Regions from separate parts of the Streptomyces sp. NPDC001231 genome, predicted to be linked through region 1. Evidence: riboswitches for the same ligand, from Rfam matches in the RefSeq annotation. Region 1 holds a riboswitch; the other holds the start of a gene.
What was found. Region 1 has a riboswitch for glycine ahead of gcvT (glycine cleavage system aminomethyltransferase GcvT). Riboswitches for the same ligand answer to the same signal wherever they lie in the genome.
Positions count from the first base shown of each region.

Region 2: linked by a shared signal. The riboswitch ahead of gcvP (aminomethyl-transferring glycine dehydrogenase) and the one ahead of gcvT (glycine cleavage system aminomethyltransferase GcvT) in region 1 are both predicted to bind glycine.

Region 1 is NZ_JBIAXS010000006.1:22,425-38,248, reverse strand. It holds gene ACFY3J_RS09280 (ABC transporter substrate-binding protein) at 1-174, opposite strand, end outside; gene ACFY3J_RS09275 (ABC transporter permease) at 242-1,249, opposite strand; gene ACFY3J_RS09270 (enhanced serine sensitivity protein SseB C-terminal domain-containing protein) at 1,569-2,363, opposite strand; gene ACFY3J_RS09265 (enhanced serine sensitivity protein SseB) at 2,562-3,353, opposite strand; gene ACFY3J_RS09260 (AAA family ATPase) at 4,064-4,684, opposite strand; glycine riboswitch at 4,833-4,929, shown strand; gene gcvT (glycine cleavage system aminomethyltransferase GcvT) at 5,087-6,214, shown strand; gene gcvH (glycine cleavage system protein GcvH) at 6,326-6,703, shown strand; gene glyA (serine hydroxymethyltransferase) at 6,721-7,983, shown strand; gene ACFY3J_RS09240 (L-serine ammonia-lyase) at 8,085-9,452, shown strand; gene ACFY3J_RS09235 (hypothetical protein) at 9,484-10,584, opposite strand; gene ACFY3J_RS09230 (SPFH domain-containing protein) at 10,604-11,707, opposite strand; partial or broken gene ACFY3J_RS09225 (phosphatidylinositol-specific phospholipase C domain-containing protein) at 11,891-12,921, shown strand; gene ACFY3J_RS09220 (glycoside hydrolase family 25 protein) at 13,014-13,568, shown strand; gene ACFY3J_RS09215 (NADPH-dependent F420 reductase) at 13,603-14,265, opposite strand; gene ACFY3J_RS09210 (MerR family transcriptional regulator) at 14,379-15,299, opposite strand; gene ACFY3J_RS09205 (hypothetical protein) at 15,357-15,596, opposite strand; gene ACFY3J_RS09200 (hypothetical protein) at 15,694-15,824, opposite strand, start outside.
Region 2 is NZ_JBIAXS010000010.1:229,028-244,851, reverse strand. It holds gene ACFY3J_RS15245 (sugar phosphate nucleotidyltransferase) at 1-2,426, shown strand, start outside; gene ACFY3J_RS15240 (DUF881 domain-containing protein) at 2,570-3,466, shown strand; gene ACFY3J_RS15235 (small basic family protein) at 3,463-3,795, shown strand; gene ACFY3J_RS15230 (DUF881 domain-containing protein) at 3,801-4,670, shown strand; gene ACFY3J_RS15225 (FHA domain-containing protein) at 4,801-5,661, shown strand; gene ACFY3J_RS15220 (MerR family transcriptional regulator) at 5,679-6,416, shown strand; gene ACFY3J_RS15215 (bifunctional nuclease family protein) at 6,500-6,973, shown strand; gene ACFY3J_RS15210 (MerR family transcriptional regulator) at 7,165-7,848, shown strand; gene ACFY3J_RS15205 (DNA polymerase IV) at 8,010-9,449, shown strand; gene ACFY3J_RS15200 (PRC-barrel domain-containing protein) at 9,359-9,742, opposite strand; glycine riboswitch at 9,856-9,950, shown strand; gene gcvP (aminomethyl-transferring glycine dehydrogenase) at 10,127-13,012, shown strand; gene ACFY3J_RS15190 (molybdopterin-binding protein) at 13,111-13,530, opposite strand; gene ACFY3J_RS15185 (ABC transporter ATP-binding protein) at 13,591-14,682, opposite strand; gene modB (molybdate ABC transporter permease subunit) at 14,732-15,574, opposite strand; gene modA (molybdate ABC transporter substrate-binding protein) at 15,571-15,824, opposite strand, start outside.

The sequences.
Region 1 (15,824 bases):
GGCGACCTTGTTGTTGGCTGCGTCGAAGCCGGCCGCGCCGCTCTTCGAACCGCCGCCACCACCGCCGTTGCCGTCGTTGCCGCCGCCGCACGCCGCCGTGGTCAGCAGCGCGGCGACCACGGCCGCAGCGGCCATGGCCTGCTTGCGCCGCCCTGAGGTGCGTTGGGTAGTCACGTTCTCGGATCCTCCGGATAGATGAGAGACCCCGTGTGAGTGCACGGGTCGCTGGGGGTAGGGCAGTTCAGCGAGAGCCCTTGGGGTCGAGCGCGTCGCGCACGCCGTCGCCGAAAAGGTTGAAGGCAAGGACGGTGATGAAGATCGCCACACCGGGGACCACCATGTACATGGGGTCCGCTTCGTAGTAGTCGATCGCGTTCGAGAGCATCTGACCCCAGGAGGCGGTCGGCGGCTTGACGCCCACGCCGAGGAAGCTCAGCGCGGCCTCGGTGAGGATGTTGGTCGGGATCATCATCGTCGTGTACACGATGATCGGCGCCACGAGGTTGGGCAGCAGCTCCTTGAACAGGATGTAGAAGCGGCCGGCGCCGAGCGAGCGTGCCGCCTCGACGTACTCGCGTTCGCGCAGCGACAGCGTCTGGCCGCGCACCACGCGGCCGATGTAGGGCCAGCCGAAGAATCCGATGACCAGGATCATCACGAAGACGCGCACACCCGTGCCGGTCAGGCCGAGCATCTCGTTCGGCATGACGGAGACCAGCGCGATGATGAACAGCAGCTGCGGGAAGGCGAGCAGGCCGTCCATGACCCGGCTGATGGCCGCGTCCACCCAGCCGCCGAAGAAACCGGCGAGGATGCCGAGGATGGTGCCCAGGATGACGGCGACGACGGCGGACAGGAAGCCCACGAGCAGCGAGATCTGGGCGCCGTAGACGATGCGGGCGAAGATGTCGCGGCCGCTGACCGGCTCGACGCCGAGGAGGTGGTCGCCGCTGATGCCGCCGAGGGAACCCTTGGGGGTGCCGAAGAGCGGGTCGATCAGGTCCTCGTGGTGCAGCTCGGGATCCTGACCGACCAGGTGCGCGATCACGGGCGCGAGCAGCGCGACCAGGATGAGGAGAAGCACGACGATGCCGCCCGTCAGGGCGAGCTTGTCCCGCTTGAGGCGCTCCCAGGCGATCCGGCCCAGGGAACGCCCCTGTACGGCCTTGGCAGCGACGCTGGCGGCCGTCGCCTCGTCGGCAGCGCTCGGGGCCGCTTCCGCGGTCGGCTCGTGCAATGGTGCCGTCATCTGGCAGGGACCCCTCTCAACCGGCGGTGGCCGGCCCGCGCTTGCCGCTGTGGCGGCTGTTCAGTCCGTCGTACACAGGGGCGAACGCCCCCTTGGAGCGGGAGTCTTCAACGCCATGGTGATCTGTTGCCAGTCTTGGCGGTGAATGGATGCGCAAACGTGATGCGGGTTAAGGGGTTCCGTTATCCGGACAGTGGGTAACGGGGTTCGGACATGGACCAGTTGGGACGGCCCACAGCAAAAACGGACCATCCGCATCCATCTACGCGCGCAGAGGATCGCCTGTGCGAGAACCTTGCCGGCGGACGGACCGGACGGATCAGTAGCCGCCGCGCACCGGCGGATAGCCGTAGCCGGCCGCCGGGGCCTGGGCGGGGCCCGCGTGGGTCTCCCGGTCGTAGAACGGCCGGGAGTTGGCGCGCAGCCACATCGCGACCGGGTCGTACTCGTCGGACATCGCGACCGTCGACACCGGCAGCCCGTCGGGGACGGCGCCGATGGACTGCTGCATCATCACGCGCACCGAGTCGACGGCCGGCGGCGAGGTGTCGTACACGTCGAGGCCGATGGCGAGATACGGCGCTCCGAGCGCGGGCTGCACCCAGGCACGGCGCAGCGAGCGCAGGGCCGGGGTACGGTGGGCGTTCTGGGTGAGCAGGGCGTAGAACTGCGAGGCCTCCACGGCGGGTTCGGACAGCCGGAGCGGTCCCGCGGGCTGCCGGTCCAGACCGGTGGCGATACGGCGCAGGTCCAGCCACGGGATGCCGACGCCGCCGCCCGGGGCGTGCGGGTTCAGCCAGAGGCCGTAGTGGTCGGGGTAGAGGGTGCGGGCCACGTCGAGGCCGTCCACGACCTCGTACGAACGGTTCCAGCCGCTCGCCGACAGCTCCTGGGCGGAGGTCACGCAGGGCGCGTAGCCGTGGCCGTCGACCTCCATGTGGCCGTACTGGGCGTCGGGGGAACCTGCCTGGCCGTGCCAGAGCAGCATCCAGACCTGGCCGGAGGAGGGGGTCGCCAGCGCGCGCAGCAGCGCCTCGTAGGCGTCGTGACGCCCGGGCGTCACCTGGCGCAGCGTCTGCTCGACCTGTCCGGCCGTGGTGCCGCTGGCGCTCACTTGTACCGCCCCTCCATACAACCGACGTTTCGACCGAGCCGTGGGTCCGGGTCCTGTCGTCACCTTCCCGTCGTCCGCCCGGCGGGCAGGCGGGAAAGTGACGGCAGGCCTAGCTTAAGCCGCCGTCCGGCGGCCGGGGACTCGCCGTGCGCCGCCGGCTGCGGATCGTGTGCGCTTCCCCGGCGTCCCTGGTCGGACTCAGTGGGCGTGCTGGTAGAACGGGCGGACGTTCTCCCTCATCCAGTCCGCCACGGGATCCTGGGCCACGTCCAGGAGGACCAGGTTGACCGGCCACCTGGCCGGGGTCTTCGTCAGGGCGCGGCCCAGGGCTTCCAGGGGGCCGGCCTGCGGATCGCCCTCCCACTGGGAGAGTTCGACGCCTATGAACATGACCGGTTCGTCCGTCTCGACGGCGGCCAGGCAGCGGCGGGCGGTGCCGACCACGCCGATCTCGGCGAACTCGGCACTGGCGGCGGCGAGGAAGTCCACCGGGTCGTCCTGCCAGTCCGGTTCGAAGAGGCGGACGCGGCCGCCGCTCGACGGGCCGTCCAGCTGGGTGCGCCCCGCCCGGCACAATTCGGCCACGGCGGCCGGTGGCAGCGGGACGCCGACCACGCCGTCCGGGTTGAGCGCGATGCCGGCCTGCGGGGGCAGTCCGCGCGCGAACTCGACGGCGGGCGCGACGGTGTACGCCATGTGCGAGCCCGCGCCCTGACGGAACTGCTCCTCGGAACTGAAGACCGGCACGTACGCCTGGCCGTCGATCTCCAGCGTGGGCAGATCGAGCGGGCCGCTGCGCGGACCGCCGCCGTTGGGCAGGGGCACCCAGACGAGGCTGCGGCCGAGGACCTCGACGATCCGGCCACCGGCGGTCGGGACGCCGAGGGAGGCGGACAGCACCTCCTCCAGCTCGTTGCCGGGCCATCCGCCGTGCGGATGGGATTGCGCCTGTGCCGGAAGGTCCGCGGAGAAGTCCGCCGGGAAGTCCATCTGCTACCGCCTGCTGTGAACACTGCTGTGGCCGAAAGGCTATCGGGTACACGCCCGAACCTCACGGAAAATCCCATGACCGGACCCCACGACTCCCCCCGCGAGCACCCCCGGCGGCCGGCGGCACCACCGGCTCGCGGGCCGACCGGCCACCAGCGCGAGACGCGCCTCGACGCGGTGGCCGAACGGCCGCGCGGGTGGCGCTCCGCGCGCAGGGGCTGTCCACGGCCCTCGGGTCGCGAACTCGGTCCGCCGCGACAGCACCCGCCGCCTCACGGCCCGGCAGAACCGCAACCCCCGACAGGACGGCGGTGGCCCCAGAGGACGTACCGGCGGACACCGCGCCCTGATCCGGTCAGCGGTCCGCGTGCTGCGCGCCGCGTCGCCGGGCCCGGGGGCCGGGTTTCGGCGCGGTGGGCCGGGCGGACCGGAGCCCCGGCGGGAGTGGGCTTCGGTGGTGGGCGGGCTTTCGCGTGCCGGGCGGTGCTGGGTCCTGTCGTCACCTTCCCGTCGTCCGCCTGAAGGGCGGGCCGCGCGGCTTCCGATGCGTGCGATCGCAAGGCGCCGGAGCACCCTCGTGGCGGAGCCACGTGGGCGGTTCGGCAACGCGGCTGGGGGTCCCCCCTGCTCGAAGAGCTCGGGGAATGCGTGCCAGACGCCGCACGGCAGGCGGGAATTCGACGACAGGGCCTGGGAGCCGCGTGTGGTTCTCAGGGGGCGAAGTCGATCCGGCGCAGGCGCGTCGCCGCCTCGCGGTCGAGGAGGACCGCCGAGCCGCAGCCCCTCGGCAGGGTGCTCCGCTCCACCGCGCGGAGCAGGGCGGCGGTGGCACGGCGGTGGCGGTGGAAGGCGTAGCGGGAGACACCGCGGCCCCGTGCGCGCTGGCCGGTCAGGGCGGTGCCCGGGGTGACGTCCAGCAGGACGAGGTGCAGGGTGCCGCCGCGGCGGCGGGCGGTGCGGGCCAGCCAGGCGCGGACCCAGGGCTGCGTGCCGCAGTCGTGGACCACGAGCGCCGCCCCGGAGCGCAGCGCGCGGCGCAGCCCCGCGAAGTGGGCGAGGCGGACCAGGGGGCGGTACAGGGCGTAGGGGAGGTGCGCCGCCAGGCGCGCGTCCCAGCGGTCGCGGGTGTCCTGGGAGTCGATGCGGACGCCGTGCACCGCGCGCCGCATCAGCGTGGACTTGCCGCTGCCGGGCAGGCCGGTCACCACGACCAGGTCGCGCGGGCCGAAACGCAGCACGCGCGGGCCGCGGTCGGACCGGTCTCGCAGGTCGCGCACCAAGAGGGCGGGGGCCTGGGCCGTCGCGTACAACGGGGTCCTGTGCGCCGTCATCATTCCTCCCCACAGATCGTAAAGAGAAGGTAATGTGCGGCGCCCGGCGTTTCCGTGCACGTCCTGCCACAGGACGGTCACAGATGCCGCCCTGCCGCGAAACGGGCCGGGCGTGCAATGATGTGCGCGCAACTGCATATCGGCCGCTTGAATCCGCGCGGGAGAGTCCCCAGCCGTCTCGCTGGGGCGCCGAAGGAGCAAGTACCTCCCTTGAATCTCTCAGGCCCCGTTACCGCGCGGGCGAGGCACATCTGAAAAGCGGGCCGCTGGCGCAGTGGCTCCACCCAAGGTGCAAGCCGTGCACCGTCCGTCCGACGGCGGTCATGGCGAACCTCTCAGGTTCCGATGACAGATGGGGAGGACATGATCCGTCCTCGCCTGTCATGCCTTGGAGACCGTCCGATGAGCAGTACCGAACCCGATCGACCCCGCCGCACCGCGCTCGACGCGCTGCACCGCTCGCTCGGCGCGACGATGACCGACTTCGCCGGCTGGGACATGCCCCTGCGCTACGGCTCCGAGCGCGACGAGCACAACGCCGTCCGGACGAAGGCCGGCCTCTTCGACCTGTCCCACATGGGCGAGATCACCGTCACCGGCCCGCAGGCCGTCGCGCTGCTGAACCACGCCCTGGTCGGCAACATCGCCACCGTCGGTCTCGGCCGCGCCCGCTACACCATGATCTGCCAGGCCGACGGCGGCATCCTGGACGACCTGATCGTCTACCGGCTGGGCGAGACCGAGTACCTGGTCGTCGCCAACGCCTCCAACGCCCAGGTCGTGCTCGACGCGCTGACCGAGCGGGCGGCGGGCTTCGACGCCGAGGTGCGCGACGACCGGGACAGCTACGCGCTGCTCGCCGTGCAGGGCCCCGAGTCCGCCGGCATCCTGAAGTCCCTCACCGACGCCGACCTGGAGGGCCTGAAGTACTACGCCGGGCTCCCCGGCACCGTCGCCGGCGTCCCCGCGCTGATCGCCCGTACCGGCTACACCGGCGAGGACGGCTTCGAGCTGTTCGTGGCCCCGGGCGACGCGGAGAAGCTGTGGCAGGCGCTGACCGAGGCCGGCGCGGACGCCGGGCTGGTCCCGTGCGGCCTGTCCTGCCGGGACACGCTGCGCCTCGAGGCGGGCATGCCGCTGTACGGGCACGAGCTGTCGACGTCGCTGACCCCGTTCGACGCGGGCCTCGGCCGGGTGGTCAAGTTCGAGAAGGAGGGCGACTTCGTGGGCCGCGAGGCGCTGCTGGCCGCCGCCGAGCGCGCCGCCGCCGAGCCGCCCCGGGTGCTCGTCGGCCTGGTCGCCGAGGGCCGCCGGGTCCCGCGCGCCGGGTACGCGGTCGTCGCGGGCGGCGAGGTGATCGGCGAGATCACCTCCGGCGCCCCCTCCCCCACCCTGGGCAAGCCGATCGCCATGGCGTACGTCGACGCCGCGCACGCCGCTCCGGGCACCGCCGGTGTCGGTGTGGACATCCGGGGCAACCACGAACCGTACGAGGTCGTGGCGCTGCCCTTCTACAAGCGGCAGAAGTGACACCTTCATAGCCGGCACGGAGGCGACGTGAGACACGTCACCCCTGGTCACGCACGCCTTTCGCAGTCCCTCATTCATCACCATTGACCCGCGTACAGGAGAATTCTGGCCATGAACAACCCTCAGCATCTGCGCTACAGCAAGGAGCACGAGTGGCTGTCGCCCGTCGAGGACGGCGTGGCGACGGTCGGCATCACGGAGTTCGCGGCCAACGCGCTCGGCGATGTCGTCTACGCCCAGCTCCCGGAGGTCGGCGACACGGTGGCCGCGGGCGAGACCTGCGGTGAACTGGAGTCGACCAAGTCGGTGTCCGACCTGTACTCACCCGTCAGCGGTGAGGTCACCGAGTTCAACGAGGACGTGGTGAACGACCCGTCGCTGGTGAACTCCGCGCCCTTCGAGGGCGGCTGGCTGTTCAAGGTGCGCCTGGCCGAGGAGCCCGCCGACCTGCTCTCCGCCGACGAGTACGCCGCCGAGACGGCCGGCTGAGAATCGGACGCACGCACATGACTGTTCTCAACACACCCCTGCACGAGCTCGACCCGGACGTTGCCGCCGCGGTCGACGCCGAGCTGCACCGCCAGCAGTCCACGCTGGAGATGATCGCCTCCGAGAACTTCGCCCCGGTGGCGGTCATGGAGGCGCAGGGCTCGGTCCTCACCAACAAGTACGCCGAGGGCTACCCCGGCCGCCGCTACTACGGCGGCTGCGAGCACGTCGACGTGGTCGAGCAGATCGCCATCGACCGCATCAAGGAGCTGTTCGGCGCCGAGCACGCCAACGTGCAGCCGCACTCCGGCGCGCAGGCGAACGCGGCCGCGATGTTCGCGCTGCTCAAGCCCGGTGACACGATCATGGGTCTGAACCTCGCCCACGGCGGGCACCTGACCCACGGCATGAAGATCAACTTCTCCGGCAAGCTCTACGACGTCGTCGCCTATCACGTGGGTGAGGACGGCCGGGTCGACATGGCCGAGGTGGAGCGGCTGGCGAAGGAGTCCAAGCCGAAGCTGATCGTGGCCGGCTGGTCCGCGTACCCGCGGCAGCTGGACTTCGCCGCCTTCCGCCGGATCGCGGACGAGGTCGGCGCGTACCTCATGGTCGACATGGCGCACTTCGCCGGCCTGGTGGCGGCGGGCCTGCACCCGAACCCGGTGCCGCACGCCCACGTGGTCACCACCACCACCCACAAGACGCTGGGCGGCCCCCGCGGCGGCGTGATCCTGTCCACCGCCGAGCTGGCGAAGAAGATCAACTCCGCGGTGTTCCCCGGTCAGCAGGGCGGCCCGCTGGAGCACGTGATCGCCGCCAAGGCGGTGTCCTTCAAGGTCGCCGCGAGCGAGGAGTTCAAGGAGCGCCAGCGTCGTACCCTGGAGGGCGCCCGCATCCTGGCCGAGCGCCTGGTCCAAGACGACGTCCGGGCGGTCGGCGTGGACGTCCTGTCCGGCGGCACGGACGTGCACCTGGTCCTGGTCGACCTGCGTGACTCCGAGCTGGACGGTCAGCAGGCCGAGGACCGCCTCCACGAGATCGGGATCACCGTCAACCGCAACGCGATCCCGAACGACCCGCGCCCGCCGATGGTCACCTCGGGCCTCAGGATCGGCACGCCGGCCCTGGCCACCCGTGGTTTCACGACCGAGGACTTCACCGAGGTCGCGGACGTGATCGCCGAGGCGCTGAAGCCGTCCTACGACGCCGATGCCCTCAAGGCCCGGGTGCGCACCCTGGCCGACAAGCACCCGCTGTACCCGGGTCTGAACAAGTAAGTCCCGTTCCGAGGAGTGCCGTGTGCGGGCCGGAGAACCCGGCCCGTGCGCGGCGCCCCGCCCCTGGCACCCCCAGCACCACCCCGTCTTGAGGAGTCACCGTGGCCATCTCGGTCTTCGACCTGTTCTCGATCGGCATAGGCCCGTCGAGCTCCCACACGGTCGGCCCGATGCGGGCGGCCCGCATGTTCGCCCGCCGGCTGCGCAACGAGGACCTGCTGGAGCGGGCCGCCTCGGTCCGCGCCGAGCTGTACGGCTCCCTCGGCGCGACGGGCCACGGCCACGGCACGCCGAAGGCGGTGCTGCTCGGCCTGGAGGGCGCCTCCCCGCGCACAGTGGACGTGGAGACGGCCGACGAGCGGGTCGAGACGATCAGGACCTCCGGCCGGCTGAGCCTGCTCGGCGAGCACGAGATCGCGTTCTCCTACGACGACGACATGGTCCTGCACCGCCGCAAGGCGCTCCCCTACCACGCCAACGGCATGACCCTGTGGGCGTACGACGCCTCCGGCGCCGAGCTGCTGGCCAAGACGTACTACTCGGTGGGCGGCGGCTTCGTCGTGGACGAGGAGGCGGTGGGCGCCGACCGCATCAAGCTGGACGACACGGTGCTGAAGTACCCCTTCCGCTCGGGCGACGAGCTGCTGCGCCTGACGAAGGAGACAGGCCTGTCGATCTCCTCCCTGATGCTGGAGAACGAGCGGGCCTGGCGCACCGAGGAGGAGATCCGCGAGGGCCTGCTGGAGATCTGGCGGGTGATGCAGGCGTGCGTGCGGCGCGGTCTGTCCCGCGAGGGCATCCTGCCGGGCGGTCTGAAGGTGCGCCGCCGCGCGGCCGTCACCGCCCGCCAGCTGCGCGCCGAGGGCGACGCGACGGCCCGCGCGATGGAGTGGATCACCCTCTACGCGATGGCGGTGAACGAGGAGAACGCGGCCGGCGGCCGGGTGGTCACCGCCCCGACCAACGGCGCGGCCGGCATCATCCCGGCGGTCCTGCACTACTACATCAACTTCATCCCCGGCGCGGACGAGGACGGCGTGGTCCGCTTCCTGCTCGCCGCCGGCGCGATCGGCATGCTCTTCAAGGAGAACGCCTCCATCTCCGGCGCCGAGGTCGGCTGCCAGGGCGAGGTCGGCTCCGCCTGCTCGATGGCGGCGGGCGCCCTCGCCGAGGTCCTGGGCGGCACGCCCGAGCAGGTCGAGAACGCCGCCGAGATCGGCATGGAGCACAACCTCGGCCTCACCTGCGACCCCGTGGGTGGCCTGGTCCAGATCCCCTGCATCGAACGCAACGGCATGGCCGCGGTCAAGGCCGTCACCGCCGCCCGTATGGCCATGCGCGGCGACGGCTCCCACAAGGTCTCCCTCGACAAGGTCATCAAGACCATGAAGGAGACCGGCGCGGACATGTCGGTGAAGTACAAGGAGACGGCCCGGGGCGGGCTCGCGGTGAACATCATCGAGTGCTGACGAGGTCCGGCCCGTGCCGCCGTACGGGCCGCTACCTCCTGACGCTCAGCCAGACGATCAGCGCGACGACCGCGAGTGCCACGAGCGAGGCGGCGACAATCTTGCCGGCGCTGTACGGGCGCTCGCCGACCACCTCGCCGGTGCGGGCGTTCACCGTGACCTGCCAGGTCCGTCCGGCGTGGAGGTAGGTGAGGAACCACACCGGGAGCAGCATCAGCTTGAAGGTGACGTCGGAGTAGTGGGTGTCGACCGATTCGACCCGCTGCTCGTCGCCCCCGATGTCGCTGCGGCAGTCGCCCTCGATGACCGCGGCCATCCGCTGCTTGGCCGTCTCCAGGCCGGCCTCGGGCTCGATGTCGTAGCGCACCGTCTGGAAGCCCGCCAGGTACTCCTCCTGGTAGGGCCTGGCCTCCTCCAGCGGCCAGGGCGTGAGCTTGTCCAGCTGCTTCGCGGTGACGTGACCGGTGCCCGGCACCAGGACGTCGTCGAAGTCCCGGGACACCGTTCCGGAGGCCGGGTACCAGCGGGTGTGCCGCACCTGCTCGGTCACGGTGCGGGTCTCGCCGTTCTCGGTGACGGTGCGCGTCACGGTCTCGTAGTAGTACTCACCGCGCCGGCCCCGGTAGCTGGAGTCGGTGGCCGCGTCGTACGTCCAGTGCGGCAGGTAGCTGCCCTTGAAGGACTCCGCCTCGGTGACCTTCTTCAGGTCCTTGGGGGCGAACCAGCGGGAGGACGTCCACGTGCGCAGCGCGTCCCGGGCCGCGTCGCGGTCCAGCCCGAAGGGGACGACGGCCTCGGGGACGACCCGCTCGGTGGCGTTGGCGTCGGCCACCAGGGGCGTGGCGCAGAACTGGCACCGCACGGAGAGCGTGTCGCTCTCGGTGCGGGCCCCGCAGCCCGGGCAGACGAAGGTGTTCACGGAGCCGGGCCCGGCCTGCGGCTTGGCGGGGAGGGCCGCCAGTTCCTGGATCGGATGCTCCCGCACCGCCCGCGGAACGGGCACGATGGCCTGCTGGTGCCCGCAGTAGGGGCAGCGCAGCGCGTCGGTCCCCGGGGCGTACTCCACGGTGGCACCGCAGGCCTCGCACGGGTACGAGCGGGCGGAGGCCGCGGTGGCCTGGTCCTCGGTCATGGTCGTCGTCCCCGCCCGCTCAGGCCTGGGGCGGCAGCGGCGGCGGGACGCTGCCGAAGAGGCGTTCGACCTCCGGGACCTGTTCGGCGGGGAGCCAGCCGGACATGCCGTTCTGCCAGACCAGGGTGGTCCGGGTGAGGGTGCCGGCGCTGATCAGGCCGGTCAGCGCGGCACTGTCGTACGGGCCCTGCTGGGCGCCGCCGACACCGATGAACCACTGCTGCTGAGGCAGCGGCGGCGGGGTGGCCGCGGGCGCGGGGGCTGCGGCGGCGGGCTGCTGCGGGGTGAGGCCCTCCGCCATGCGCCGGCCCAGGGCCATGCCGACGCCCAGTCCGACGCCCTCGCCCGCGGCGCCGGGGTTGCGCGCGGCGTCACCGATAGCGTCGGCCGCCTGGAGCTGGGTGTACTGGTCGAGGTTGCCCACGATCCCCATCCGGGAGCGGGCGTCGACGGCGGCCTCGACCTCGGGCGGGAGCGAGATGTTCTCGATGACGAACTTGGGGACGGCGATGCCGACCGGGGCCAGCTCCTCGGTGAGGGCGCCCGCCAGCCTGGCGCCGAGCCCGTCCTGCCGGGTGGCCAGGTCCAGCATCGGCACCCCGGCCGTGGCCAGGACGGTGGCCAGCCGGCCGACGATCAGCTGCCGCAGGTACTCCTGCACCTCCTCGGTGCGGAACTGCGGGTCGGTGCCGGCCAGTTCGCGCAGCAGCGCGGCGGCGTCCACGACACGGGCGGCGAAGGCGCCGAAGGCCCGCAGCCGGACCATGCCGAACTCGGGGTCGCGGACGATGACGGGGTTCTGGGTGCCCCACTTGAGGTCGGTGAACTGGCGGGTGGTGACGAAGTAGACCTCGGCCTTGAAGGGCGAGTGGAAGCCGTACTTCCAGCCCTTCAGGGTGGACAGCACCGGCAGGTTCTGCGTCTCCAGGGTGTAGGTGCCGGGCGTGAAGACGTCGGCGATCTGGCCCTCGTTGACGAAGACCGCCGTCTGCGACTCGCGGACGACGAGCTTGGCGCCCATCTTGATCTCGTTCTCGTAGCGCGGGAAGCGCCAGACGATGGTGTCGCGGCTGTCGTCGGTCCACTCGACGATGTCGATGAACTCACCACGTATACGGTCCATCAGTCCCATGGCCCGTCCCCCCGTTTCCTCTGCGTACGGCTCACTCCGCGACCGCACGATAGCAATCGCCTCCGGTCCGGAGATCCGACACCTGCGCGAACCTGTTCCCCCGGGGGCTACCGCACGGTAACCGTCCTTCCCTACGCTTCCGCTCAACTCAACTACGGGCAAAGGGAGTTGGTCATGCGTAGGACGAGAGGGCCGGCGGCCTTACTGGGTGCCGTCGCGCTGCTGACGGCGGTTCCCGGCAACGCCGGTGCGGCGGAGCCGCCGTTCTCGGGGACGACGGCGATCGGTACGCACAACGCGTACGAGAAGGCCAAGTACACCTACTTCGCGCAGGCGCTGGACTCCGGCGCCTCGCTGCTCGAAATCGATGTCTACACCGACCCGTTGACCCGGCGCTGGCGGGTCAGCCACAGCAACCCGCTGGGCAACGACAACAACTGCGAGGCCGCGAAGACCCCTGGCGAGCTGTACGGCAAGAGCCGAACCAGGACCTCGGCAGCTGCCTGGACAACATCGCCGCATGGCACCAACTGCACCCCGACCACCGGCCGATCGTCTTCAAGATGGAGATGAAGAACGGCTTCAACAACACCATCGGCCTTGGACCCGCCGCGTTCGACACCCTGGTGCGGCAGAAGCTCGGCGACATGGTCTACAAGCCGTCCGACCTGCTGGGCGGGAAACACCCCTCGCTGGACGCGGCCGCGAAGGCCGATGCCTGGCCGTCCCGGGACGCCCTGACCGGCAAGGTCCTCTTCGAGCTGATCCCCGGCACGGTGGAACAGGCCAACCCCTTCGACCACTACTGGACCGACCAGGAGTACGGCGACCACCTGCGCGACCTGTACGCGGCCGGGAACATCGCCTCCGCCCAGGCCTTCCCCGCCGTGCTCGGCGCCGCCGCCGGCGACCCGCGCGCGAGTCGTTACGACGCCTCGATCCGCCCCTGGTTCGTGTTCTTCGACGGCGACGCGGCGACCTACGTCGGCCAGGGCTACGACACGTCCTTCTACGCCCGGAACCACTACATCCTGATCACGACGGACGCAGCCGGCGTGGCCCCGGCGATCTCCTCGACCGACCCCACGGACGCCGAGGTGGCCGCCCGCCTCTCCCTCCTGGCCGGGCACCACGCCAGCGTGATCACCTCGGACTGGTCGGCCAAGCCGGCCGCCGTACTGGGTTCGGTGGTCCCCCGGAGCTGATGTTCGAACGCCCTGAAGGGATCGTCCGTACCAGTTGTGGGGCAGAACTCGACCAATGACTCCTCCCCCCACGGCACCTTCAGGGAGTGTGCATGCTGCAGGGCATCGACGTGAGCGCCTACCAGTCCTCCACCTACGGCACGAGCGGCCTCTCCTTCGTCTTCATCAAGGCGACGGAGAGCCGTTCGTACGTCAACTCCAAGCTCAGCGCCCAGACCAAGCACGGCCGCGACGCCGGTCTCGTGCTCGGCTTCTACCACTTCCTGTGGCCGGGCGACATCACCGCGCAGGCGGAGTACTTCGTCTCCCACGCACCCGAGACGGCCGGGGACGTCCTCGCCGTCGACTGGGAGACGACGGGCCAGGGCACGCACGCGAGCAACGCGGAGAAGGACGCGTTCATCCGCGAGGTCAAGGCCCTGCGCCCGCACAACCGGGTCGTGCTCTACACGAACAGGAACTTCTGGCTGAACATCGACACCACCTCCTACGCGGGCGACGGCCTGTGGATCGCCGACTACGTCGCCGCGGGGCAGCCCCGGATCAAGGCCAAGTGGCTCTTTCACCAGTACACCGACGACCCGCTGGACAAGGACGTGGCGAACTTCGGCAGCAAGACGGCGCTGCGGCAGTGGGCGGCCGTCTGATCCGGGGCGACGCAGCGGACCGGGACCGGACGGGCTACCCCCGGAACTCCGCCAGCCGCTCGGGCGACGCCTCGGCCAGCGCCTTGGCGACGGTGTCGGTGCCCGCCTGGAGCCCGTAGACCGGGGTGCCGGGCTGCTGGCGCCAGGAGTCGTCGATACCGCCGGTGTCCACGGTGTCGAAGCCGAGCTGGTCGATGAGCGCCCGCACCTTCGCCTTGGCCGCCTCGTCGTCGCCCGCCACCGGGAGCGCCATGCGGTCGGGGGCACCGGCCGGGCGGGGACGTTCGAGGAGGTCGCGGGCGTAGGTGCCGTTGAACGCCTTGATCACCGGGTGGCCGATCACGCGTTCGGTCCAGCGGCTCTCGGTGAGCCCCTCGTCCTCGATCCCGGCGATCCTGCCGTCCCGCTCCCGCGGGTAGTAGTTGCCGGTGTCGATCACCGTCACGCCCTCGGCCGCTCCGTCGAGCAGCCCGGACGGCAGGTTCGGAACCGCCTTGACGGGGACGGTGACCACGACGACCTCGGCGCCGCGCGCCGCCTCCTGTGCGGGTACGGGTGTCGCGCCGGTCTCCTCGGCCAGCGCGGTGAGTGTCTGCGGGCCACGGGAGTTCGCCACGGAGACGTCGTGCCCGAGGGCGGTGAGCCGCCGGGTGAGGTTGCCGCCGATGTTGCCCGCACCGATGATGCCGATCTTCATGTCCTGCTCGCCTTGCCTTTCCGTGGTCGGTGTCCGGCACAGCTTTCGCAGGTCGGTTGAAACCCCCGGACGGCGCCGGCTATTCCGATCCGGCGCCGGCCGAGTGCTCCGCGTCACCTGTTCCGTTTGCTCACGCGGGCCCGCAGGGCGGCGATCACCCAGGCGAACTCCGTCTCGTACGTCGGAGCGGACGTGCCCTTCAGGGTCGCCAGCAGCTCGCGGTAGCGGGCGAGCCTGGTGTTGTGGGACGCCTCCAGGCGGGCGAGGACGGCCGCGTGGTCGGCGTTGCCGAGGAGGTCGTCCAGTACCTCGTCGGCTTCGGGTGCCTCCGGGGCCAGGCCGCGTTCCAGGGCCTGGCCGGTCAGCTGGACGAGCCGCTTGACGAACCACATGGACGTCCCGGCGGGCGTCTCGTGGCCGCGGTCGGAGGCGTTGAACTCGGCCGCGCTGCGCATCCGGGCCCGGAACTCCGGGTCCCGCACCAGCTCCGCCAGCTCCACCCAGGCGTCGACCTGCTCGGGTGTCGGGTCCTCGGGCAGGTCCATCGCGGTGCGCCGCATACGTTCCCGGATCTCGGGATCGGCGGTGTCGAGGCCGTGGAACACCTCCTCCACGAACTCCTCCATGATCCGCCTGCGTTCGGCCGCCGACAGCCGGGCCAGTTTGTTCATCAGGGTCATCTCCTCCGCACTCGAGCCGCGCCGGGCCACGGTCGACAGCACCGCCCGGGTCACCTTCAGGGAGCGGATCTGCGCGTCCAGCGCGGCCACGTGGGCTGCCGCGACCTCCGCGACCGTCCGCTCCCCCGCGAGCACCCTGCGCACGTCGGCCAGGCCGAGGCCCAGCTCGCGCAGGGTGCGGATCAGCTCCAGGCGGGCGACGGAGGCCACGTCGTAGAGGCGGTAGCCGCCCGTGGAGCGGGTCACCGGGGGCAGGGCGCCCTCGTCCGACCAGTAGCGGATGGTGCGTACGGTCAGTCCGGTGACCCGGGCCAGCTCGCCGATGGTGAGAAGGCCGGTGCCGTCTTCGGTCATGTCGGCGAGTGTGGACCCTCCAGCGGCTGGAGACTCAAGACGAGCGGTGGGCGGGGATCAGTGCCACGGCTGGTAGGACGGGTTGCTCTCGCAGCCGTTCAGGATCTCGGTCTTCGTCGTCCTGTCCACGGGGCACGCGCCGCTGTCGTCGAACCGGGGGCAGGCGGACGCGGCGGCCCGGGCCGCGGTCCGTGCCGGGGCCGCGGTCGCGGGGGCGGTCGCGGCCGTGGTGGCGAGGACGGCGGAGAGGGACAGCGGGGCGGCGGTGGTCCGCCGCCGCAGACGAGTGGCGATCACGCGCAGCACGATCCCGGTTCCGCGGCGGCGGACGGCGGATCGTCACCCGGTCGTGTCGTGTCCAATCCGTGTCCGACCGGTGCCAACCCGCCGCGGGTCAGCGGAAGACGCCCGTGTGACCCAGGGAGTAGCGGCCCGGCTGGGGGTACACCGCGAGGCCGTGCGGACCGCTGCCGACCTTGATGCGGGCGAGCTGGGCGCCGGTTCGGGTGTCGATGGCGTACACCT
Region 2 (15,824 bases), on a different contig from region 1:
CGCTCCTGCCGGTGGCCAACCGGCCGATCATGGAGCATGTGCTGAGGCTGCTCAAAAGGCATGGGCTGAATGAGACCGTCGTCACAGTCCAGTTCCTGGCCTCGTTGGTCAAGAACTACTTTGGTGATGGTGAAGAGCTCGGAATGGAGCTCACCTATGCCAACGAGGAGAAGCCACTCGGAACCGCCGGAAGCGTCAAGAACGCCGAGGAGGCGTTGAAGGACGACGCGTTCCTCGTCATCTCCGGTGATGCCCTGACCGACTTCGACCTCACCCGGCTGATCGAATTCCACAAGGAAAAGGGCGCGATGGTGACCGTGTGTCTCACGCGCGTACCCAATCCGCTGGAATTCGGTATCACCATCGTCGATGAAGAGGGCAAGGTCGAGCGCTTCCTGGAGAAGCCGACCTGGGGCCAGGTCTTCTCCGACACCGTGAACACGGGCATCTACGTGATGGAGCCCGAGGTGTTCAACTACGTCGACCCCGACGTTCCGGTCGACTGGTCCGGCGATGTCTTCCCGCAGCTGATGAAGGAAGGCAAGCCGATTTACGGCTATATCGCCGAGGGCTACTGGGAGGACGTCGGCACCCACGAGAGCTATGTGAAGGCGCAGGCCGACGTCCTGGAGGGCAAGGTCGACGTCGAGATCGACGGCTTCGAGATCTCCCCGGGAGTCTGGGTCGCCGAGGGCGCCGAGGTGCACCCGGACGCCGTGCTGCGTGGGCCGCTCTACATCGGCGACTACGCCAAGGTGGAGGCCGGCGCCGAAATCCGTGAGCACACCGTCGTCGGCTCCAACGTCGTCGTGAAGAGCGGGGCCTTCCTGCACAAGGCCGTCGTGCACGACAACGTGTACATAGGCCAGCACAGCAACCTGCGTGGCTGTGTCGTCGGCAAGAACACCGACATCATGCGCGCGGCGCGGATCGAGGACGGCGCGGTCATCGGTGACGAGTGCCTGATCGGTGAAGAATCGATCGTGCAGGGCAACGTGAGGGTGTACCCGTTCAAGACCATCGAGGCCGGCGCCTTCGTCAACACCTCGGTGATCTGGGAGTCGCGGGGCCAGGCGCACCTCTTCGGGGCCCGCGGAGTGTCCGGGATCCTGAACGTGGAGATCACCCCGGAGCTCGCCGTACGGCTCGCCGGCGCCTATGCGACCACGCTCAAGAAGGGCTCCACGGTCACCACGGCCCGCGACCATTCCCGGGGTGCCCGCGCGCTCAAGCGGGCGGTGATCTCGGCCCTCCAGGCCAGCGCCATCGACGTACGGGACCTGGAGAACGTGCCGCTGCCGGTCGCGCGGCAGCAGACCGCGCGGGGCAGCGCGGGCGGCATCATGATCCGGACCACGCCCGGGGTGCCCGACTCGGTCGACATCATGTTCTTCGACGGACAGGGCGCCGACCTGTCGCAGGGCAGCCAGCGCAAGCTGGACCGGGTCTTCGCGCGCCAGGAGTACCGGCGTGCGTTCCCCGGCGAGATCGGTGACCTGTACTTCCCGTCCAGCGTCTTCGACTCGTACACCGGGTCGCTGCTGCGCAACGTCGACACCACCGGGATCGCCGAGTCGGGGCTCAAGGTCGTCGTGGACGCGTCGAACGGCAGCGCCGGACTCGTGCTGCCCAGCCTGCTCGGCAAGCTCGGGGTGGACTCGCTGACGATCAACCCCGGGCTGAACGAGGCCCGGCCGACAGAGACCGCCGACGTACGGCGCTCGGGTCTGGTGCGGCTCGGCGAGATCGTGGCGTCCTCCGGGGCCGCGTTCGGTGTGCGGTTCGACCCGGTGGGCGAGCGGCTGTCGCTCGTCGACGAGAGGGGCCGCATCATCGAGGACGACCGGGCGCTGCTGGTGATGCTCGACCTCATCGCAGCCGAGCGGCGCAGCGGCAGGGTGGCGCTGCCCGTCACGACCACTCGGATCGCCGAGCAGGTGGCCGCCTACCACGGCACCCAGGTGGAGTGGACGACGACCTCGCCCGACGACCTCACACGGGTCGGCGGCGAGGAGGGGACGATCTTCGGCGGCGACGGCAAGGGCGGGTTCATCGTCCCGGAGTTCAGCAGCGTCTACGACGGCACCGCGGCCTTCGTACGGCTCATCGGGCTGGTCGCGCGCACTCAGCTCACCCTGAGCCAGATCGACGCCCGGATTCCGCGTGCGCACGTCCTCAAGCGCGATCTGGCGACGCCGTGGGCCGTCAAGGGCCTGGTGATGCGCCGGGTCGTCGAGGCGGCCGGTGACCGCTTCGTGGACACTACGGACGGTGTGCGGGTGGTGGAGACCGACGGCCGCTGGGTGATGGTCCTGCCCGACCCTGCCGAAGCGGTCACCCATCTGTGGGCCGAGGGGCCCGACGACGCCTCCGCCCAGACGCTGCTGGACGAGTGGGCGGAGGTCGTGGACAGCGCCGGCCGGTAGAACGCCGACCCGTGGATCAGGGCGCCGGCCGGTAAAACGGACAGCACGCACGCGTGCCGGACAAGTGTCCCCCAAGGGGGCCTGTCCGGCACGCCGGTGGGGCCATTCGGAGGTCACGGCCACGTCGTGCGACGATGTGCGGCATGCCGCAGCAACCCCCCATTCGGAGCAACACCGCGCGGCCCTCCCGACCGGACGCCTCCATGTCGTTGATCACCAACGTCATGGACCACAGCCTCGACGACGGTTACGCCGAGGCCGCCGCTCGGAAGAAGGCCGCGGGCGAGAGCGGCATGCCGAAAACCGTCCGGGCGAAGCTCGGCCTGGCGGGCGGGCTGGTGCTGGCCGGGCTCGTGGTGACCGTGGGAGCGGCACAGGCCCGTGTGGCGGCCCCGGTCGTCGCCAAGGAGCGCCAGGAGCTGATCGACCGCATCGACAAGGAGACCGCGGCGGCCGACAAGCTCGAGGGCACCGTCGACAAGCTGAGGGACGACGTGAACGCGCGGCAGCGCGAGGCGCTGCGGCACACCGGCGGCAACCCGCAGGCCGACCTGGTGAGCATGCTGGCAGGCGCCAGCGAGGTGTACGGCCCCGGTATGAGGCTCGTGGTGGACGACGCCAAGGAGGCCGGCACGAGCGGCGGCGGCAATCCGCGCGGGACGTCGGGTTTCTCCGACACCGGCCGGGTGCGGGACCGGGACATGCAGCGGGTGGTGAACGGGCTGTGGCAGTCGGGTGCCGAAGCCGTCTCCATCAACGGACAGCGGCTGACGGCCCTGTCGGCGATCAGGGCCGCGGGTGACGCGATACTGGTCGACAACAAGCCGCTGGTGCCGCCGTACACGGTGCTCGCCGTGGGGGACGGGAAACGGCTGAGCGCCCGGTTCCAGGACAGCCCCGACGGGCTGTACCTCCAGGCCCTGAAGGACAACTACGGCATCCGGAGCAGCATCTCCGTGGAGAGCGACCTGCGGCTGGCCGCCGCACCGAGTGTGATCGTACGTACAGCACAGCCGAGCACTGAGAAAGGCACATCGTGATCGCCGTACTGGGCCTCGTCGTGGGAGTGGTGGCCGGCCTGTTGGTCCGGCCGGAGGTTCCGGCCGTCGTCGAGCCTTATCTGCCGATCGCCGTCGTCGCGGCGCTGGACGCCGTCTTCGGTGGCCTGCGGGCCATGCTGGACGGCATCTTCGACGACAAGGTCTTCGTCGTGTCGTTCCTGTCCAACGTGGTCGTGGCCGCGCTGATCGTCTTCCTGGGCGACAAGTTGGGCGTGGGCGCCCAGCTGTCCACGGGTGTCGTGGTCGTCCTCGGTATCCGCATCTTCTCCAACGCCGCGGCGATCCGACGGCACGTGTTCCGGGCGTGAGAATCATGAGCCACCAGGACGAACAGCCCGGGAACGGGCAGCAGGACACCCAGCCCGAGCAGCAGCGGCTGCGCCAGGAGTTGCCCGAGGAGGTTCCCGCGCAGGCTGCCGCAGGTGAGGGCCCCGGCGCCGAGGAGAGTTCCGAGCCCGCGCTGACCGGTCGCCAGCGGCTGGCCCAGGGGCTGTGGCCGCCGCGCTTCACACGGGCCCAACTCGTCGTCGCCCTGCTGCTGTTCGGCCTGGGCTTCGGGCTCGCCGTCCAGGTCGCCTCCAACAGCAGCGGAGACAACGCGCTGCGCGGCGCCCGGCAGGAGGATCTCGTCCGCATCCTCGATGAACTGGACGACCGTACTCAGCGTCTTGAAGACGAGAAGCAGGGTCTGGAGAAGCAGCGTCAGGAGCTGGAGAACAGCTCGGACCAGGCCGAGGAGGCCCGCAGGCAGACGGCCGAGAAGGAGAAGCAACTCGGCATCCTCGCGGGCACGGTGGCCGCGCAGGGGCCCGGCATCACGGTGACGATAGAGGACACGAAGGGGACGGTCCGGGCGGACATGCTGCTCGACGCGATACAGGAGCTGCGCGCGGCCGGTGCGGAGGCGATCGAGGTGAACGGTGTACGCGTGGTTGCGAACACTTATCTCACCGACTCCGGCAAGAGCGTGGACGTCGACGGGAACAAGATCAACGCCCCGTATCGTTTCAAGGTCATCGGCAAGCCGCAGGACCTCGAACCGGCGCTCAACATTCCTGGAGGCGTGGTGCAGACCCTGGAGAAGGAGCAGGCCACCGTGACGATCGACCGTTCGGACAAGATCGTCGTGGACGCCTTGCGGGCGGCGAAGAGGCCTGACTACGCTCGGTCGTCCTCGCGGTGAACCGGCGGTGCATGGCGGTCGTCCGGCAGGGGCATGAGGTTGCGGGGGGTCGGCGCATCGATTGGGTGGTGCGTGGTGGAAACTGTCTGGTGGATACGGACGTTGTGAAGATGTCCGGGTCGACCGGTGTATGCAGTCAGGGTTCGTCCTGCCCCACGGGCGGGTCTGTTTCGGTCAAGGGGAATCGCCCGTGAAGTTGTTTGCGAAGTTGTTCGGCAAGAGCGCGCGAGAGGGCGGCCAGAACGCGACGGCCCGTCATCGCGCACAGCCTGACGCCGAGGGTCAGCGTCCGCTGTTCAGGGACCAGGTGGCCGGTCAGGACGCGTCGTCGGTTGACCCTGCCCAGTCGGGCGGCATAGGTTTCGGGCAACCGTCGACCTCAGGTACGGCTGGAGGGTTTGCCGCCGGCCCGTACGCGTCCGATGCCCCCGCGGGGCAGCCGCGGCAGGAGGATCCGTCCATGTCGGCCCTGGTGTGTACGAGGTGCGGTAACCGCAACGCGGAGAACAGCCGCTTCTGCTCCAACTGCGGTGCGCCGCTGCGGCCCGGTGCGACGCCGGAGCGCTCGTCGGAGACGACCTCGACGATCTCGATCTCCGGCCTCGAGGCCTACGACGCCGAGGCCACCGGCCAGACGCCGATGCTCTCACCGGAGGCACAGGCGGCTGTCGACGCGCTGCCGCTGGGCTCGGCCCTGCTGGTGGTGCGCCGCGGCCCGAACTCCGGCAGTCGCTTCCTCCTGGACGGCGAGCTGACCACGGCAGGGCGTCATCCGCAGAGCGACATCTTCCTGGACGACGTGACGGTCTCGCGTCGCCATGTGGAGTTCCGCCGCAGCCCGGACGGCTCGTTCACGGTGGCCGACGTCGGCAGTCTGAACGGCACGTACGTCAACCGGGAGCCGATCGACCAGGTCGCGCTGTCCAACGGTGACGAGGTGCAGATCGGCAAGTACCGGCTGGTCTTCTACTCGAGCCGGCAGGGCGTCTGACCTGTCAGGGAAGGTCCATGCGTCAATCACCGAGCGGCGGTGCCGGGCACGGCGCCGCCGCCACGGACAGTGGGCTGAAGAGCATCGGCACGGTGCTGAACGTGCTGCGCGACGAGTTCCCCGAGGTCACCGTCTCCAAGATCCGTTTCCTGGAGTCGGAGGGGCTCGTCGAGCCGCGGCGCACCCCCTCGGGGTACCGCAAGTTCAGCACCGACGACGTCGAGCGGCTGGCCCTGGTCCTGCGGATGCAGCGGGACCACTACCTGCCGTTGAAGGTGATCCGCGAGTATCTGGACGCGATGGAGCGCGGCGAGGCGGTCCACCTGCCGGCGGTCGGCCGGCAGCGTGACGGCGCTGCCGTGCCGGCGCCGGCCGAGGCGCCCACGGGGGCCCGGATCGGGCGCACCGAGCTGCTCGCCGCCGCCGGCATCGAGGAGGGGGAGCTGCGGGAGTGGGAGTCGTACGGGCTGCTCACTCCGTTGGCGGACGGGGCCTACGGCGCCGAGGCGGTGACCGTGGCCTCGCTCGTCTCCGAGCTGGGGCGTTTCGGGATCGAGCCCCGGCACCTGCGGGTGATGAAGGCGGCCGCCGACCGGGAGGCCGGGCTCGTCGACCAGGTGGTGGCCCCGCTCAAGCGGCACCGCAACCCGCAGACCAGGGCACATGCGGAGGCGCGCGCCAAGGAGCTCGCGGAGCTCACGGTGCGGCTGCACACGGTGCTGGTCCAGGCCGCGCTGGGGGTGCGGCTGCCGTGAGCCGGGCCGGGGAGGCGGCTGGATCCTCCTCCCATGACCGGCCCGACTACCCAAACGGTCGGGGCACCGCCTAGGGTTGCTGTGTGAACGAGCTCGATGTCGTAGGTGTCCGGGTCGAGATGCCCTCCAACCAGCCGATCGTGCTCCTGCGTGAAGTGGGAGGCGACCGTTACCTCCCCATCTGGATCGGGCCAGGGGAGGCGACGGCGATCGCCTTCGCCCAACAGGGCATGGCCCCTGCGCGACCGCTGACCCACGACCTGTTCAAGGACGTGCTGGAAGCGGTCGGCCAGGAACTCACGGAAGTGCGCATCACGGACCTGCGTGAAGGCGTCTTCTACGCCGAGCTGGTGTTCGCCAGCGGTGTCGAGGTGAGCGCTCGGCCGTCCGACGCCATAGCGCTGGCCCTGCGTACCGGGACGCCGATCTTCGGCAGCGACACGGTGCTCGACGACGCGGGCATCGCGATCCCGGACGAGCAGGAGGACGAGGTGGAGAAGTTCCGCGAGTTCCTCGATCAGATCTCGCCGGAGGACTTCGGCACCAGCAGCCAGTGAAGCGCCCGCAGGAGCCACGGGAGACCGTCCCGCGGCCTCCCTCCGAGGCATTCGGATAGCCTTTCCCGGCGATGGGGTACGCGAAACCACTCTTAGGGTGATTATCACTCGGCGTGCCGAGTGTGGCGATCGTTGACGCACCCCTGGTGACTGCCTACCGTCGAGGAGGCAGGTCAAGGACGGAGGTCGGCGTGAGAAGCAGCGGCGACGGTACGGCTGGGGGTGCCCCCGGACGCAATGCCGGGGGAAGCGGTCCGTACCCTCCCCCGAGCTCTCGGCTCCGACCGAGTGGGGGGTATCCCCCTACCGGGGGCGTGGCCGGTCGTGCTCCGCAGCGACCGACGGCGGTGCCGAGCAGCGGAGGGGCGGCGGCCATGGCGACCGAGCAGATCGGCTACCGCGGTCCGACGGCCTGCGCGGCCGCCGGCATCACCTACCGGCAACTGGACTACTGGGCGCGCACCGGGCTGGTCGAGCCGAGCGTGCGTCCCGCCCACGGGTCCGGCACACAGCGCCTCTACAGCTTCCGGGACGTCGTCGTCCTGAAGATCGTCAAGAGGTTCCTCGACACCGGCGTGTCGCTGCAGAACATCCGTAGCGCCGTCCAGCACCTGCGCGAGTGCGGTCTGCGTGACCTGGAGCGGATGACGCTGATGAGCGACGGTGCCACGGTGTACGAGTGCACGTCGCCCGACGAGGTGCACGCCCTGCTCCAGGGGGGCCAGGGAATCTTCGGCATCGCCGTCGGCGTGGTGTGGCGCGATGTGGAGAGCGCGCTGTCGCAGCTGCACGGTGAGCGCATCGACACCGGGGAGACGCTCGTGGGGCACAACCCGGGCGACGAGCTCGCCCGGCGGCGCAACCGGGCCGTCTGAGCGGCCCCTCGGCCGGCTCCGGTCGTTTCGACCACTGACCTGGCCCCAAAGCTGCAGATCGGCCCGAGCGGCCCGCTCGGACCCCGGACCGGCTTTCGAGAGCCCGTACGGGTGCCGCCGGAACCGGGGCGTTGTCAGTGGCGTGGTGCAGCATCGTAGATGTGAGAACCGCACCCACGATCCTCCATCTCGACATGGATGCCTTCTTCGCCTCCGCGGAGCAGGCGTCCAAGCCGAGCCTGCGCGGGAAGGCCGTGGTCGTGGGCGGACTGGGACCGCGCGGCGTGGTGGCCACGGCGTCGTACGAGGCGCGCGTCTTCGGCGTCCACTCCGCGATGCCGATGGCCCAGGCGCGGCGGCTGGCGCCGAACGCCGCGTACCTCGTGCCGCGCTTCGCCTTCTACCGCTCCATCAGCGAGCGGGTGATGGGCCTGCTGCGGGTGCTGTCGCCCCTGGTGGAGCCGCTGAGCCTGGACGAGGCGTTCGTGGACCTGGAGGCCGGGGGAGCCGCCTGGGACGCGGAATCAGCCCGGCTGGCGGGGACGAGGCTGCGTGCCGACATCCGGGCCGTCACGGGGCTCACGGGGTCCGTGGGTCTGGCCGCCTCCAAGATGCTCGCCAAGATCGGCTCCGAGCAGGCCAAGCCCGACGGGCTGGTGCTCATCGAGCCCGGCACCGAGCGGGCCCTGCTCGGTCCGCTGTCCGTGCGGACCCTGCCGGGCGTGGGCCCGGCCACGGGCGACCACCTGCGGCGGGCCGGGATCCACACCGTCGAGGAGATCGCCGAGGCCGGCGAGGACGAGCTCGTACGGCTGCTCGGCAAAGCGCACGGGCACGCGCTGTACGCGATGGCGCTGGCGCAGGACGAGCGTCCCGTCGTCGCCGAGCGCGAGACGAAGTCGGTGTCCGTCGAGGACACCTACGACGTGGACATCCACGACCGCGTCCGGGTGGCCCTGGAGGTGCAGCGGCTCGCCGACCGGTGCGTGGGGCGGCTGCGCGGGGCCGGTCTGTCCGGGCGCACCATCGTGCTGAAGGTGCGCCGCTACGACTTCTCCACCCTGACCCGCTCCGAGACCCTGCGCGGGCCCACCGACGACCCCGCGGTGATACGGGAGGCGGCCGCCCGGCTGCTGGACTCCGTGGACACCACCGGCGGCGTACGGCTGCTCGGCGTGGGTGTGTCCGGGCTCGCCGACTACACCCAGGAGGACCTGTTCGCGCAGGCCGCGGGCGCGCAGGCGGAGGGTACGGCCGAGGAGCGGCCGGAGGAACCCGCCGAGCGGCAGCCGGCACCCACCGAGCGGCGGTGGCCGGCGGGCCACGACGTACGGCACGCCGAGTACGGCCACGGATGGGTACAGGGCAGCGGCCTCGGCCGCGTCACCGTGCGCTTCGAGACCCCCGACTCCGCGCCGGGCCGGGTACGCACCTTCCTCATGGACGACCCGGACCTGGAACCGGCCGAGCCCCTCCCTCTGGTTCCTCCGGTCCCGCCGGTTCCTCCGGCTCAGCTCTCGTCCGGACCCGAGCCGGAGCCCGCCAGCTTGCCGAAGTGGTGGTCCGGGACGGTCGGTGGAGGGGCCACGTCGAGGCCGTAGTGGTGGTAGAGCTGCAGTTCCTGCTCGGGGGACAGATGGCGGCCCACGCCGAAGTCGGGAGCCTCCTTGATCAGTGCGCGGTCGAACGGGACGCGCAGGGCGCCCTCGACCAGTTCGCTGGGCTCCAGGGGGACGAAGGCGTCCCGGGAGAACAAGCCGGTGCGTATGGCCGCCCACTCCGGCACACCGGTCGCGTCGTCGAGGTAGACCTCGTCCACCGTGCCGATCTTGTGGCCGCTGCGGTCGAACGCCTTGCGGCCGATCAGGTTGCGCGGATCGATCTCCGTCTGCACTGTCCCTCCATGTGGTCGCAACTCATTCGTAAGCACTACAAAAGAGCACATTCAGCGGGGCGGCCACTCGAAGACCCGTGCGGCTGCCCCGCTGGTACGCTGGCAACGGCTGCTGACCCCGTGCGGGAGAGCCCTCCGGTACCACCGGGGGCGCCGAAGGAGCAAATCCTCCCCGGAATCTCTCAGGCCCACGTACCGCACGGACGAGGTCACTCTGGAAAGCAGAGCGGGTGTCGACGGCTTCCGCTCTCACCGACGGTGAAAACCGGGAGCCCTCAGGTGGCCCGGTGAAGCTCTCAGGTTGAGATGACAGAGGGGGAGGCCGTCGGGGCACCCGTGCCGTGGTGTCCCTCGAAGGTCGTGTCAGACCAGGAGGCCTCCGCAATGACCGCCCAGCGCATTCCGCTCTCCGAGCTCGAACAGGGCATCCCCTTCGAACAGCGCCACATCGGGCCCGACCAGGAGGCGCGGGCCAAGATGCTCGCGCAGGTCGGCTACGGCTCGCTCGACGAGCTCACCGCCGCCGCGGTGCCCGATGTGATCAAGAACGCCGACGCGCTCGACCTGCCCGGCGCCCGGACCGAGGCCGAGGTGCTGGCCGAGCTGCGCTCCCTCGCCGACCGCAACCAGGTCCTCGGCTCGATGATCGGACTCGGCTACTACGGGACCTTCACCCCTCCGGTCATCCTGCGCAACGTCATGGAGAACCCGGCCTGGTACACCGCCTACACCCCCTACCAGCCGGAGATCTCCCAGGGCCGCCTCGAGGCGCTGCTGAACTTCCAGACCGTGGTCGCCGACCTGACCGGCCTGCCGACCTCCGGCGCGTCGCTGCTCGACGAGGGCACCGCAGCCGCCGAGGCCATGGCGCTGTCCCGGCGCATGGGCAAGAACAAGAAGGGCCTGTTCCTGGTCGACGCGGATGCGCTGCCGCAGACCATCGCCGTCATCGAGACCCGCGCCGAGCCGACCGGCGTCGAGGTCGTCGTCGCCGACCTCGGCGCGGGCATCCCCGCCGAGATCGCCGAGCGCGAGATCAACGGCGTGCTGCTGCAGTACCCGGGCGCCTCCGGCGCGGTGCGCGACCTGAAGCCCGTCATCGACCAGGCGCACGAGCTGGGTGCCCTGGTCACCGTCGCCGCCGACCTGCTCGCGCTCACCCTGCTGAAGTCGCCCGGCGAGCTGGGCGCGGACATCGCCGTCGGCACCACCCAGCGCTTCGGCGTGCCGATGGGCTTCGGCGGCCCGCACGCCGGCTACATGGCGGTGCACGAGAAGTTCGCGCGCAGCCTGCCCGGCCGCCTGGTCGGCGTCTCCGTCGACGCCGACGGCAACAAGGCCTACCGCCTCGCCCTGCAGACCCGTGAGCAGCACATCCGCCGCGAGAAGGCCACCAGCAACATCTGCACCGCCCAGGTGCTGCTCGCCGTCATGGCCGGCATGTACGCGGTCTACCACGGCCCCGAGGGCCTGCGGGACATCGCGCTGCGCACCCACCGCTACGCCACCGTCCTCGCCGAGGGCCTCGAGGCCGGCGGCTTCGAGGTCGTGCACGGCGCGTACTTCGACACGCTGACCGTCAAGGCGGAGGGGCGTGCCGCCGAGGTCGTCGCCGCGGCCCGCGAGGGCGGCGTGAACCTGCGCCTGGTCGACGCCGACCACGTCTCGGTCGCCTGCGACGAGACCACCACCCGGGACCGGCTGCGCGCCGTGTGGGCCGCTTTCGGCGTCGGGGGCGACATCGAGGCGCTGGACGCGGCCGCCGAGGACGCGCTGCCCGAGGCGCTGCTGCGCGACGACGTCTACCTCACCCACCCCGTCTTCCACCAGTACCGGTCCGAGACCGCGATGCTGCGCTACCTGCGCCGGCTGTCCGACCGCGACTACGCGCTCGACCGCGGCATGATCCCGCTGGGCTCGTGCACCATGAAGCTCAACGCGACGACCGAGATGGAGCCGGTCACCTGGCCGGAGTTCGGGCAGCTGCACCCCTTCGTGCCCGCCGAGCAGGCGCAGGGCTACCTCACCCTCATCCGGGAGTTGGAGGGACGTCTCGCCGAGGTCACCGGCTACGACAAGGTCTCCCTTCAGCCGAACGCCGGTTCCCAGGGCGAGCTGGCCGGTCTGCTCGCCGTGCGCGGCTACCACCGTGCCAACGGCGACGAGCAGCGCACCATCTGCCTCATCCCGTCCTCCGCGCACGGCACCAACGCGGCCAGCGCCGTGATGGCCGGCATGAAGGTCGTCGTCGTCAAGACCGCCGAGGACGGCGAGATCGACGTCGAGGACCTGCGGGCGAAGATCGAGCAGTACCGCGAGCAGCTGGCCGTGCTGATGATCACCTACCCGTCCACGCACGGCGTGTTCGAGGAGCACGTCGCCGACATCTGCGCGCAGGTCCACGAGGCCGGCGGCCAGGTGTACGTCGACGGCGCCAACCTCAACGCCCTGGTGGGCCTCGCCAAGCCGGGTCACTTCGGCGGCGACGTCTCCCACCTGAACCTGCACAAGACGTTCTGCATCCCGCACGGCGGCGGCGGTCCCGGCGTCGGCCCGGTCGGTGTGCGCGCCCACCTGGCGCCGTACCTGCCCAACCACCCGCTCCAGCCCGACGCCGGTCCGGAGACCGGAGTCGGCCCGATCTCGGCCGCGCCGTGGGGTTCGGCCGGCATCCTGCCGATCTCCTGGGCCTACGTCCGCCTGATGGGCGGCGAGGGCCTCAAGCGGGCCACGCAGGTCGCCGTGCTCAGCGCCAACTACGTCGCCAAGCGCCTCGAGCCGCACTACCCGGTGCTCTACACCGGTCCCGGCGGCCTGGTCGCCCACGAGTGCATCATCGACCTGCGCCCGCTGACCAAGGCGACCGGGGTGACCGTGGACGACGTGGCCAAGCGGCTGATCGACTACGGCTTCCACGCGCCGACGATGTCGTTCCCGGTGGCCGGCACGCTGATGATCGAGCCGACCGAGTCCGAGGACCTGGCCGAGTTGGACCGGTTCTGCGATGCGATGATCGCGATCCGCGCCGAGATCGAGAAGGTCGGTTCCGGCCAGTGGCCCGCGGAGGACAACCCGCTGCACGGCGCCCCGCACACCGCCGCCGCGCTCGGCGGGGAGTGGCAGCACGGCTACACCCGTGAGGAGGCCGTCTTCCCGGCCGGGGTCTCGGTGGCCGACAAGTACTGGCCGCCGGTGCGCCGCATCGACCAGGCCTTCGGCGACCGCAACCTCGTCTGCTCCTGCCCGCCGCTGGACGCGTACGAGGACTGATCGAGCGGCTCACGGGCTCCCGTCCGGCCCGGGAGGGAGCCCAGGGGTCTTTCGTTCGGATCATGCCCGGCTGATCCGAACGAAGGACCCCAGCCGTGTCACACGGTGGCCAGGGAGACCTCGGTCGACTTGATCAGGGCGGTGACGCGTGTGCCCGCGGCCAGGCCGAGTTCGGTGGCGGCGTCCCTGGTGATCGCGGCAGTCAGCTCGCCGCCTTCCACCTCGACCCGGACGGACGCCATGGCCGCGCCGAGGGCGATCCCGGTGACGGTGCCCGGCAGCCGGTTGCGGATGGACAGGCCCTCGACCGGCCCGGTGGCCAGGGACACCTCCGTCGACTTCACCAGGGCGCGCACGGCGGTGCCCTCGGTCAGGCGCAGGTCCTCGACGGCGTCCCTGGTGATCGCGGACGTGAGCTGTCCGCCTCCGTCCAGTCGCACGTGAACGAGGGCCATCGCCTCGCCGGCGGTGACGGTGGTGACCGTGCCGGGCAACTGGTTGCGCATGCTCAGGCTCACGGGCGTGCCTCGCGGTGGGTGGGGGACGTGGTGATCACCCACCGTAGGGCGGCCGGTGCCTCAGGCCGGGTAGGCGTGGGTCTGCGTCGCCTTGACGGTCGCCCAGACCGCCGCGCCCGGGTGCAGGTCCAGCTCGGCGGCGGCGACCGTGGTCAGGTCAGCGGTGAGGGCGAGTTCGCCGGCCAGGTCGGCGCGGATCTGGTCGCCGTGGGTCTCCAGGCCGGCGACCTCGCAGCGCCACAGGTTGCGCGCGCTCGAGCCCGAGGGGCGGTCCCGGTGGAGAGTGACCGCACTCGGCGGGAAGGCCACGAAGACCGCTCCCGTCAGGTCCTCGGTGGTGGTGATGTCGGGACCGGTTGCGAGGCGGACGGTGTGGCCCTCGGCCTGCCCGTGGTAGAGGTTCAGGCCCACGAGCTGTGCGACGTAGTCGGTGCGCGGACGGCGGGCGATCTCCGACGGGGTGCCCTCCTGGACGACACGGCCGTGCTCGACGACGACGAGCCGGTCGGCCAGCACCATCGCGTCCAGCGGGTCATGGGTGACCAGGACGGCGACGGCCTCGAACTCGGCGAGGTGCCGGCGCAGCTGGGCGCGGACCTCCAGCCGGGTGCGGGCGTCGAGCGCGGCGAGCGGTTCGTCGAGCAGCAGCAGCCGGGGCCCGGTGGCCAGGGCGCGGGCCAGGGCCACGCGCTGCGCCTGGCCGCCGGAGAGACGGCGGGGCTTGGCACCGGTGTGGTCGGCCAGCCCCATCCGGTCCAGCCACCGCGTGGCCTGCGCGCGGGCCTCGGCCTTCGACGCGCCCCGGCAGCGCGGCCCGAACGCCACGTTGTCCAGGGCCGACAGGTGCGGGAACAGCAGGTAGTCCTGGAAGACCACGCCGACCGGGCGTGCCTCGGGCGGTGTGCGGTCCAGCGCGGTGCCGTCCAGGCGCAGATGGCCGCCGGTGAGCGGGACCAGGCCCGCCAGCGCGCGCAGAGCCGTCGTCTTCCCGGCGCCGTTCGGGCCGAGCAGCGCCACCACGTCGCCGGGGGCGGCGGTGAGGGGGACGTCGAGGCGGAAGCCGCCGCGGTCGACGACGAGACGGGCGTCCAGGCCCTCCCCGGGCGCGCCCGCGGCACGTACGTCGGCGGTGGTCCGTTCGATGTCGGTCATGTGATGAACGTCCTGGATACGGGGCGGGTCGGGATCGGCGGTGGATTGATCAGGAGGCCGTCATCCAACGGTCCCGCAGACCCGCCAGTACGGCGATCGACACCGCGAGCAGCACCAGGCTCAGGGCGATCGCCGCAGCCGGGTCGTTCTGCAGGGCCAGGTAGACGGCCAGCGGCATGGTCTGCGTACGGCCGGGGAAGTTGCCGGCGAAGGTGATCGTCGCGCCGAACTCGCCGAGTGCCCGCGCCCAGGCGAGCACGGCGCCCGCGGCGATGCCCGGCGCGATCAGCGGCAGGGTGACCCGGCGGAACGCGGTGAAGCGGGAGGCGCCCAGCGTGGTGGCCGCCTCCTCGTAGCGCGGATCGGCGGCCCGCAGCGTGCCCTCGACGCTGATCACGAGGAACGGCATGGCCACGAACGCCTCCGCGACCACCACCCCGGCCGTGGTGAAGGGCAGCGTGATTCCGAACCAGGAGTCCAGCCACTGCCCGACGACACCATTGCGCCCCAGGGCCAGCAGCAGGGCCACACCGCCCACGACCGGGGGCAGCACGAGCGGCAGCGTGACCAGCGCCCGGACGAATCCGCGTCCGGGGAAGTCCGTACGGGCCAGCAGCCAGGCCAGCGGGACGCCGAGCACCAGGCTCACCGCGGTGGCGGCGGTCGCGCTGACCAGGGACAACTGGAGTGCCTGCCACACCTCGGCGCTGGTCAGCTGGTCCGGCAGGCTGCGCCAGGGGGCCCGGATCAGCAGGGCGATCAGCGGCAGCAGCAGGAAGGCCAGTCCGACCAGGGCGGGGACCAGCAGGGGCAGCGGCGCCCCGCCGAGCGCGCGGCCGCGCCGCGACCCGTTCCTCCGGGTCACGGCGCGGGCCTCGTCGATCTCGGTCACGGCTTCAGGAACCCGGCCCCGGTCAGGACGTTCTGGCCCTCGGCCGACGTCACCAGCTCGACGAACGCCTTGGCCGCAGTGGCGTTGGGCGCGTTCTTGAGCAGGGTGATCGGGTAGTCGTTGACGGCCTCGGCCGACTCGGGGAACTCCACGCCCTGGACCCTGCCGGCGGCGGCCTGCACGTCGGTCTTGTAGACGAGGGCCGCGTCGGCCTCCTTCAGCTCGACCTTGGTCAGGGCGCTCTTGACGT